DNA from 2 places in the Bacillus xiamenensis genome. Region 1 is predicted to be linked to the other one. Evidence: a T-box and tRNA genes for the amino acid it is inferred to sense, from the RefSeq annotation. Region 1 holds a T-box; the other holds one or more tRNA genes.
What was found. A T-box is a leader RNA that pairs with one kind of tRNA and senses whether it is charged. The one in region 1 lies ahead of BK049_RS14745 (valine--tRNA ligase), so its partner is inferred to be a tRNA-Val.
Positions count from the first base shown of each region.

Region 2: it has a tRNA-Val gene. The T-box ahead of BK049_RS14745 (valine--tRNA ligase) is inferred to sense a tRNA for this amino acid. The anticodon was not compared.

Region 1 covers NZ_CP017786.1:2,901,118-2,905,821, forward strand. Annotated here, with positions in the region: gene BK049_RS14730 (LysM peptidoglycan-binding domain-containing protein) at 1-1,022, shown strand, start outside; gene ysxE (spore coat protein YsxE) at 1,060-2,091, shown strand; gene BK049_RS19885 (hypothetical protein) at 2,157-2,345, opposite strand; T-box leader at 2,515-2,744, shown strand; gene BK049_RS14745 (valine--tRNA ligase) at 2,804-4,704, shown strand, end outside.
Region 2 covers NZ_CP017786.1:1,439,912-1,444,615, reverse strand. Annotated here, with positions in the region: gene BK049_RS07190 (PTS transporter subunit EIIC) at 1-1,181, opposite strand, end outside; gene BK049_RS07185 (MurR/RpiR family transcriptional regulator) at 1,178-2,047, opposite strand; gene murQ (N-acetylmuramic acid 6-phosphate etherase) at 2,062-2,973, opposite strand; tRNA gene BK049_RS07175 (tRNA-Glu) at 3,194-3,268, shown strand; tRNA gene BK049_RS07170 (tRNA-Val) at 3,275-3,350, shown strand; tRNA gene BK049_RS07165 (tRNA-Thr) at 3,354-3,426, shown strand; tRNA gene BK049_RS07160 (tRNA-Tyr) at 3,455-3,539, shown strand; tRNA gene BK049_RS07155 (tRNA-Gln) at 3,544-3,615, shown strand; gene rocF (arginase) at 3,758-4,669, shown strand.

The DNA of each region.
Region 1 (4,704 bases):
ACAGGCAAGCTGATGAGGTAAAGGTTAGAGAGGACGGAACGGCGGAGCTGCTGCATCAATTTCCGGTAGATATCACCATTCCTAAGAACAAAATTAGTCATTTAAATGATGTGTTTGTGTTTATTGATGCGTTTGATTACCAGCTGACAGAAAGCCGTTTGCTCACCATTCAGGCTGATCTAGCGATTGAGGGCTTATTAGATGAAGGAACGCCCGAACCGGTTGTAGATGAGCCGTATGAATTTGTTCATCGTTCTGAAGAGGAATATGGCGATGTCACCTATGAATATCAGGCGCAGCCAGAATATGAAGAGCAAGAAGTGCTACAAGGCGACGAGCGTGAGGAAGATGAAGAAAAGCAGGCTGTGCGGCAACATGATGTACGAACTGAAGAAGAAGAAATAGACATAGAGACGGTGATGGTGGAAGAAGCAGAAGAGGAAGAATATGAGGAGCAAGAAGAAGCAGTGGCACTCGGATATCGCTCCTTCCCGGAAGCTCAGGTGCAGGAGCCGCCATTTTTTGAACCGCCTAAGCTATTAGAAGAAGAGGAACGGGATGATACGTTCTTTGAGGTGGAAGTGAGGAAAGATCCTGAAGCGGAGGGACATGAGGAAGAACCACCGCCAGCTTATCCAGCATTTGAATCACCTGCGTATCAGATGGAACAAGCGCAGGAGGAGCGGGATGACAGTTATCAATTCGAGCGATTATATGAACGGGAAGCGCCAAAGGTGTATGAGTCAGCTCAAAAAGCGGAGGATCATGAAGATGACGTGAGAGAAACGTCTGGCAGTGAGAATTCTCTTTATTTAACGAAGCTGTTCGCTAAGCAGGAGGAGGAAGATTTTTCTCGCATGAAAATATGTATAGTTCAGCAAGAAGATACGGTCGATCGTATTTGTGAACGATATCAGTTGAATGTGCAGCAGCTCCTTCGAACGAACTCGTTATCGATTGATGCGGAGCTTGAGGAAGGGCAGATTCTTTATATACCAGAATATCAAAAAAGCAATGCATAAGAAGCGATGATCGACCGAGAAAATGTGGTGAGTGAACGTGGATGAAATCCAATCTGTTCTATATGAATACGGGCTTGAGGCTGAATATATGGAACCTGTCAGTTCAGCAGTCGTCAAAGTGTATACAAAGCAGGGCGTATTTGCACTAAAGCGAGTCAAATCTCATCGGCATATGCAGTTTACAGAGCAAATGCTTGAATTAGAATCAAAGGGCTATCGCTCCTTTGTGCCGATTTATCGCACGAAGAGCGGTTCCTTTTTCTCAAGTCATCGAGATACCCAGTATGCCTATTACCTCATGCCATGGCTGACGAATGAAAAGAGAGAAGAGCAGGACGATAAGCATGAATATTTATTTCAAGAGATTGCAAGACTTCATAAACGAACTGAAGTGATGATGGACATCACAGAGCAAGAAATAGAAGCTCACTACACACAAATAAAAAGCAAATGGGAAGCAGAGAAAGACATGTATGAACGATTTATAGAGCGGGCAGAACAAACATGGTATATGTCGCCATTTGAACTGGCTGCTGCTATGTATTTTTCAGAAGCGATGTCTGCAAGTGAATTCGCGCTTGAGCGCTTAGAGGATTGGCACGAGGAAATGAAAGATCAAGAGACGACACGTATTGTGTTAAATCATGGGCAATTGTCGGTCCATCACTTTTTGTACAATGATGTAGGCACAGGACATTTCACCAATTTTGAGCGGTCCAAAAAGGCTGCCCCCATTTACGATCTTCTGACCTTTTACTTCCGAACCTTTAAAACCTATCCTACTGCTTGTCCTGAATGTACTTCCTTATTTTATACGTATCAAAAGGGGAATCCGCTTCGGGAGGAAGAGCTTCATTTGTTCCTAAGTTACCTCGCTTACCCGCAGGGCCTGTTTGATACGGTGAAAGCCTATGAAGCAGGCGGTCAGGATGAGATGGAAAGCTGTCAGGAGCTGTTAAGAGCGTATTGGCAAATGAAAAATTCAGAGCCGACTGTCATGAAGATTCACGAAATGGAGCAGGCTAGACGCCTTGAAGAAGAGCAAAATGCCTCGTCATCAGCAGAATGACGAGGTTTTTGTTTGAAAAATGGGAGGACCTTTACATAAGAGTGAGCCTGCATCTTTCAGCTCTTTTAAAACCAATCAAGGTGAAAGGCACAGGCGAGAAATATGAGAATACCTAAGATGAGGACGTCAAATGTTGTGGGAAAAATGATCGTGCGAAACCCTTGAAATATGGCAATCGGGAGAACGACTTGGGAGGCAACTGCCCGAATTTGTCTAAGCCAGGGGGGGAGTGTGTAAGGATTGATCTTCTTCAAAATCAAACGCCCTCCTTCTTTATTTTGTTATTATTATATGGGCAATGAGGCAAAGGGTGCCTGCCCAATTTGTATAAAGAAGAAGAAAAGCGGAAAAGATGATTGACGAAAACAAAAGGCATTTAGTAATATTAATAAAAGATGAGTATGTGCTGATGAACGTGATATATCGTAAGCGTGGACCAGGAAGAGTACAAGCAAGCCCCTAAAGAGAGGGAAACCAAGAGCTGAAAGGTTTCCTAGGATACACTTGTTTGGAAGGTCGCCTGTGAGCTTAATTTCTTGAATGATTGAGTAGAGAAATTCGGGAGAACCCCGTTATCCTTTAGAGTGTATGGGACACGTGTATGTGTTCCATGAAAAAAGGTGGTACCGCGAAAAAGCTTTTTCGTCCTTTTATAAGGATGAAAGGGCTTTTTTTATGTTTCATCAGCCGAAAAAATGTGGAGGTTACACAAATGGGAACAAATAATCAAGAAATGCCTACAAAGTACGATCCAAATGCGATTGAAAAAGACCGCTATACGTACTGGCTTGAAGGAAAGTTTTTCGAAGCAAAAAATGACAAAACGAAAGATCCATATACAGTCGTCATTCCTCCACCAAACGTGACAGGAAAATTGCACCTAGGGCATGCTTGGGATTCAACTCTTCAAGATATCGTGACACGCATGAAGCGGATGCAGGGCTATGACGTTCTATGGCTTCCAGGAATGGATCATGCGGGTATTGCCACTCAAGCAAAGGTAGAGGCAAAGCTTCGCGAAGAAGGCGTGAGCCGCTATGACCTCGGGCGTGAAAAATTTGTAGAAGAAACGTGGAAGTGGAAAGAAGAATATGCAGATTTTATTCGCAGCCAGTGGGCGAAAATGGGTCTTGGCCTAGATTACTCGCGTGAACGCTTTACATTAGATGAAGGTTTGAATAAGGCTGTTCGCCAAGTATTTGTTCAATTGTATGAGAAGGGACTGATCTATCGCGGAGAGTACATCATTAACTGGGACCCAGCAACAAAGACGGCCCTTTCTGATATCGAGGTGATTTACAAGGATGTACAGGGTGCGTTTTATCACTTGAGATATCCTTTAGCAGATGGATCAGGTTCGATTGAAATTGCGACAACACGACCTGAAACGATGCTTGGAGATACGGCAGTCGCTGTACATCCTGAAGATGAACGCTATCAGCATTTGATTGGGAAAACAGTTATTTTACCAATTACAGGCCGCGAGATCCCAATCGTTGGTGATGATTATGTTGATATGGAATTTGGATCAGGAGCTGTGAAAATTACGCCTGCTCATGACCCGAATGACTTCGAGCTTGGAAACCGTCATAACTTAGAACGCATTCTTGTGATGAATGAAGATGGCACGATGAATGAGAATGCGCTGCAATACAAAGGAATGGACCGCTTCGAATGCCGTAAACAGCTTGTGAAGGATTTACAAGAAGCAGGCATTTTGTTCAAAATTGAGGATCATATGCATTCAGTTGGTCACAGTGAACGAAGCGGAGCTGTTGTAGAACCGTACTTATCTACACAATGGTTTGTGAAAATGCAGCCGCTCGCAGATGAAGCCATCAAACTGCAAAAAGGTGATGAGCAAGTTCAATTTGTTCCGGACCGTTTTGAAAAGACGTATTTACACTGGATGGAAAATATCCGTGACTGGTGTATTTCTCGTCAGCTATGGTGGGGGCACCGCATCCCGGCTTGGTACCATAAAGAAACGAAGGAAGTATACGTTGGACTCGAAGCACCAGAAGATATTGAAAACTGGGAGCAAGATAACGATGTGCTTGATACATGGTTTAGTTCAGCGCTATGGCCTTTCTCTACAATGGGCTGGCCAGATGAAGACAGTGAAGATTTCAAGCGCTACTATCCAACAAATCTGCTTGTAACAGGCTATGACATCATTTTCTTCTGGGTATCACGTATGATCTTCCAAGGGCTTGAATTCACAGGAGAAAAACCGTTCAAAGACGTCCTCATTCATGGGCTTATCCGCGATGAGCAGGGGCGTAAAATGAGTAAGTCACTTGGCAACGGAATTGATCCGATGGAGGTCATCGACAAGTACGGTGCGGATTCATTAAGATATTTCTTAGCCACTGGAAGCTCACCAGGTCAGGATCTGCGTTTTAGCTTTGAAAAGGTTGAATCCACTTGGAACTTTGCGAATAAAATTTGGAACGCATCCCGTTTTGCTTTAATGAATATGGATGGTTTAACGTATGACGAGCTTGATTTGACAGGAGAAAAATCAGTTGCGGATCAATGGATTTTAACACGACTAAATGAAACGATTGAAAGTGTCACACAGCTTGCTGACAAATATGAATTCGGAGAAGT
Region 2 (4,704 bases), 1.5 Mb from region 1:
CCGCCGATTCCAGCACCTAGACATGCGGTAAGGAATGGTCTTCCCAGCGGGAGTGTGACACCGAAAATGAGTGGTTCTCCAATTCCAAGCATTCCTGAAGGAAGTCCGCCTGCAATGGCTCTTTTCAGTTTTTTCTTTTTTGTTTTCATATAAATGGCAAAGGCAGCGCCTACCTGTCCTGCACCTCCCATAGCGAGAATTGGCAGAAGCGGGTCATCTCCAATTGAATGGATGAGCTCCATATGAATAGGTGTTAGACCTTGGTGAAGTCCTGTCACAACAAGAGGAAGGAAGGTTGCACCAAGAACAAATCCGGCAAAAATACCGCCAATGTTTAATAGATAAGTAAGCCCTGAGGTGATGGTATCAGATATAAATCCGCCGACTGGCATGAAGACAACGTATGTGAAAATGCCTGTAATAAGAAGTGTGATGGTTGGTGTGACGATGATATCAAGTGATTGCGGGACGAAGCGTCTGATTCGGTTCTCAACAAGTGCCATAAAGATGGCGGCAAGAAGAACACCGATGAGTCCGCCTCTGCCTGGTAGAATATTTGTGCCAAATAACATAATATCTGCGGAGGCTGGGTTAATAATGAGGATACCTGCTAATGCACCTAATGCAGGAGAGCCTCCAAATTCTTTTGCGGCGTTTGTTCCGACTAATATACCGAGATAGGCAAACAAGCCTGATCCGATCACCGTTAGGATAATGGCTGCTTGGGATTTTCCATCGAGCCAGCCCGCTTGCACGATCGCTTTTGTAATACCCGTAATGAGACCTGATGCGACCAGTGCGGGAATGATGGGGATAAAAATGCTCGCAATTCGACGTAATAGCAGCTTGAATGGTGTGCGGTTCTTTTGTGAAATGGCTTGTTTGTTTTTTTGTGCTTCTTGGTTTAGATCATATGAATCCGAGGCGTTTAGCAGCTGTTCAAACGCACTTGATACATGATTGACAACACCAGTGCCTAAGATGATTTGAACGGTTTCCGCCTCGACGACGCCAATGACACCATCGAGTTCTTTGATCGCTGTGAGTTGAACTTTTTCATGATGAATCGGTGTAATTCGGAGACGTGTCATACAATGTGTATGGGAAGAGATGTTTTCAGAACCACCACAGAGTGAAAGAATGTCTTTCGCCAACTGCTGATATTTCTTTTGATGACTCATGTTGAATCCCCCTTTGATTTTCGTTTCATGGAGCGGATGGCATGCCTTGTCTTGTCAATATATTGTGCCGTTTGTTCATATTGACGGGAGGCTAAGCTTAGGAACAAGACATCGATTAAATAGAGCTGTGCCATTCTAGAGGAAGTGGCAGCACTGCGAAAAGGTGCTTCATTGGAACCGGACGTCGATAGGTGAACGTCACACAATGCAGAAACGCTTGTATGACCTGGATGCGTTAAGGCAATGGTTTTCACTTCATTTTCTTTGGCGAGTTGAAGGGCTTGAATGATGTCTAACGTTTCTCCTGAAAAGGATATGCCGAATACTATGTCATTCTTTCCTGCATTTGCGATGACTGTGGATGCAATGTGCATGTCAGTGAAGGCTGTGGCCGCATAATTGATTCTGAGAAATTTCTGCTGAGCATCAGCTGCAACGATGCCAGATGCACCAACACCGATAAAATGGATTTGGTTTGCATTCAGCAGCAGTTGAACGGCCTTTTCTAAAGCTTCTACATTTAAGATAGAGGCTGTGTCTTTGATCGATTGAATCGAGTTTCCTGCTGTCTTTTGAATAATGGATGGAAGTGGTTCATCTTGTTCGATATCCCGGTAGCCTTGTTTATCGGCGTGCATTAAGTCACCAGCGATTCGCATTTTTAAATCTTGGTAGCCATCCAGCCCGAGTGATTTACAAAGGCGGATGACGGCAGAGCTGCTTGCACCGGCAGCCTGACTGATTTCATGCACTGTGCCTTTAATGACTTTGTCAGGGTGGGCAAGGATATAGTCTGCAATGATTTTTTCAGATTGGGGAAGTTTTGATTTCATTGTGTGTAGTAGGGTGAGTCCGCCTGCTGACATGAGCTTTGCCTCCTTTAGGATTGATGACGTAAGATGGCTTTGTCGATATGGCCATCTGCTTTGTTGAGTAAGTCTTTTGCTGTCTTTTTATCTGTATTTGTTTGAAGCATGACAATGGCGGTTTTGACTTCTAAATCGGCTGCTTCAAGAGTTTTTACGGCTTGTTCATAGGAAGCGTTTGTCACATGTTGGATGATGGTGATGGCGCGTTCTTTTAGTTTGTGATTGCTTACTTTTACATCAACCATTAGGTTTTCATATACTTTGCCTTGTCTGATCATGACCGAGGTGGAAAGCATATTTAAAATCATTTTATGAGCGGATGCGGCTTTCATTCTTGTTGATCCAGTGATGACTTCTGGTCCGACGATGACTTCAATGGCACAGTCTGCCAGCTCACTAATCTCAGCTTGTTCATTGCAGCTGAGGGCGATTGTTTTTGCTCCAATGGATCTTGCATAGTTTAAAGCGCCAATGATATAAGGTGTTCTGCCGCTAGCAGCGATGCCGACAACAGTATCTTTTGATGTCAGGTGAATGTGTTCTAAATCTTTTTGACCAGCTTCTTCACTGTCTTCCACATCTTCTGCTGCATGTGAAAAGGCAGAGTCGCCACCGGCCATGATGCCTACGATGACATCAGGTGAAATGCTATAGGTAGGTGGACATTCGACCGCATCCATTACCCCAATTCTGCCACTTGTTCCAGCGCCTAGATAAATGAGTCTGCCCCCATTCGAGATGGATTCAAAGGCAAAGTCACTTGCTGTCTTTACGTCTGGAAGGACACGGTTGACGGCTTGAGCGACCTTCATATCTTCCGCATTGATCATTTGGAGCATTTCTAGCGGATTTGCTTGTGAAATTCCCATGGTGTTAGGGTTTCTTGATTCTGTTGTCAAAGAACGCAGTTGAGATGGCTGCATGTGACATACCTCCTTATTTCTTCATTTTCAGTATATTGAGTATGATATGAAATTTCAATATTATATTTAAATACTGAAATTATATTTCAGTCGAAACATTGTGCTGATAGGGGGTGAATAATTAGAAAATAAAAAAAATAAAAATCCCCTTTACAAACGGTGGGCAACCTGTATATAATAACTTTTGTCAGCTTCGCGGAAACAGTAAACTTGACAAAATGGCCCGTTGGTCAAGCGGTTAAGACACCGCCCTTTCACGGCGGTAACACGGGTTCGAATCCCGTACGGGTCACCATGATGTGGAGGATTAGCTCAGCTGGGAGAGCATCTGCCTTACAAGCAGAGGGTCGGCGGTTCGAGCCCGTCATCCTCCACCATATGCCGGTGTAGCTCAACTGGTAGAGCAACTGACTTGTAATCAGTAGGTTGGGGGTTCAAGTCCTCTTGCCGGCACTGTTTTTTCTTTATCAATTCCATATGTGGAGGGGTAGCGAAGTGGCTAAACGCGGCGGACTGTAAATCCGCTCCCTCCGGGTTCGGCGGTTCGAATCCGCCCCCCTCCACCATTTTTGGGCTATAGCCAAGCGGTAAGGCAACGGACTTTGACTCCGTCATGCGTTGGTTCGAATCCAGCTAGCCCAGTAAGACACCTTTTTGAAAAAGGTGTCTTTTTTTTTACGATGTTTTTAGAAAGAATGTATAACTATTCAAAATGTTGTTGAGTTGAGTCAGCAGGCATGAAGAAAGTAAAATATAAGCATGAACGGAAAGGGGATGTACATACATGGGAGAAAAAAAGAAGGTCACGATGATCGGGGTTCCAATGGATTTGGGTCAAATGAGAAGGGGCGTCGATATGGGACCGAGTGCGATTCGATGTGCTGGCGTAAAGGAAAAATTGGAATCGCTTTCATTCGAAGTGGAGGATCTTGGGGATATACCAGTCGAGCAAAGGGACGATGAGAAAGGTCTCTATACAAGTGAAAAGCTAAAAAACTTAACGGAGAATGCTGGTGCGAATCAGCTTCTTGCTGAAAAGGTCAGCAGTATTGTGCAGTCAGGTTCGTTTCCACTGATTTTAGGCGGGGATCACAGCATTGCGATAGGCACACTTGCCGGTGTAGCGAAGCATTATGAAAATTTGGGTGTCATTTGGTATGATGCGCACGGTGATTTAAATACAGAGGAAACCTCTCCTTCTGGAAATATTCATGGCATGCCGCTTGCAGTCAGTCTCGGCCTTGGGCATGCTGATTTAACGAATATTGGCGGTTATACGCCTAAAGTGAAGCCTGAGAATGTGATCTTAATTGGTGCTCGTTCCTTAGATGAAGGAGAGCGGGCATTGATTAGAGAAAAAGGGATTAAAGTGTATACGATGCATGAAATTGATCGTTTAGGGATGACAAGAGTGATGGAGGAAGCCATTGCATATTTAAAGGAAAGAACAGACGGTGTTCACCTGTCGCTTGATTTAGATGGGTTAGATCCAGTGGAATGTCCTGGTGTAGGAACGCCGGTTGCAGGCGGCATCAGTTACCGGGAGAGTCACCTTGCAATGGAGCTTTTAGAGGAAGCGGGTATTTTGACTTCAGCTGAATTTGTTGAGGTGAATCCGGTATTAGATGAGAAAAATAAAACAGCTGAAGTGGCTGTTGCGTTAATTGGTTCTTTAATGGGCGAAAAGCTGTTGTAGAGCGGGAATTGTTCCCGTTCTTTTTTGTTTTGGAG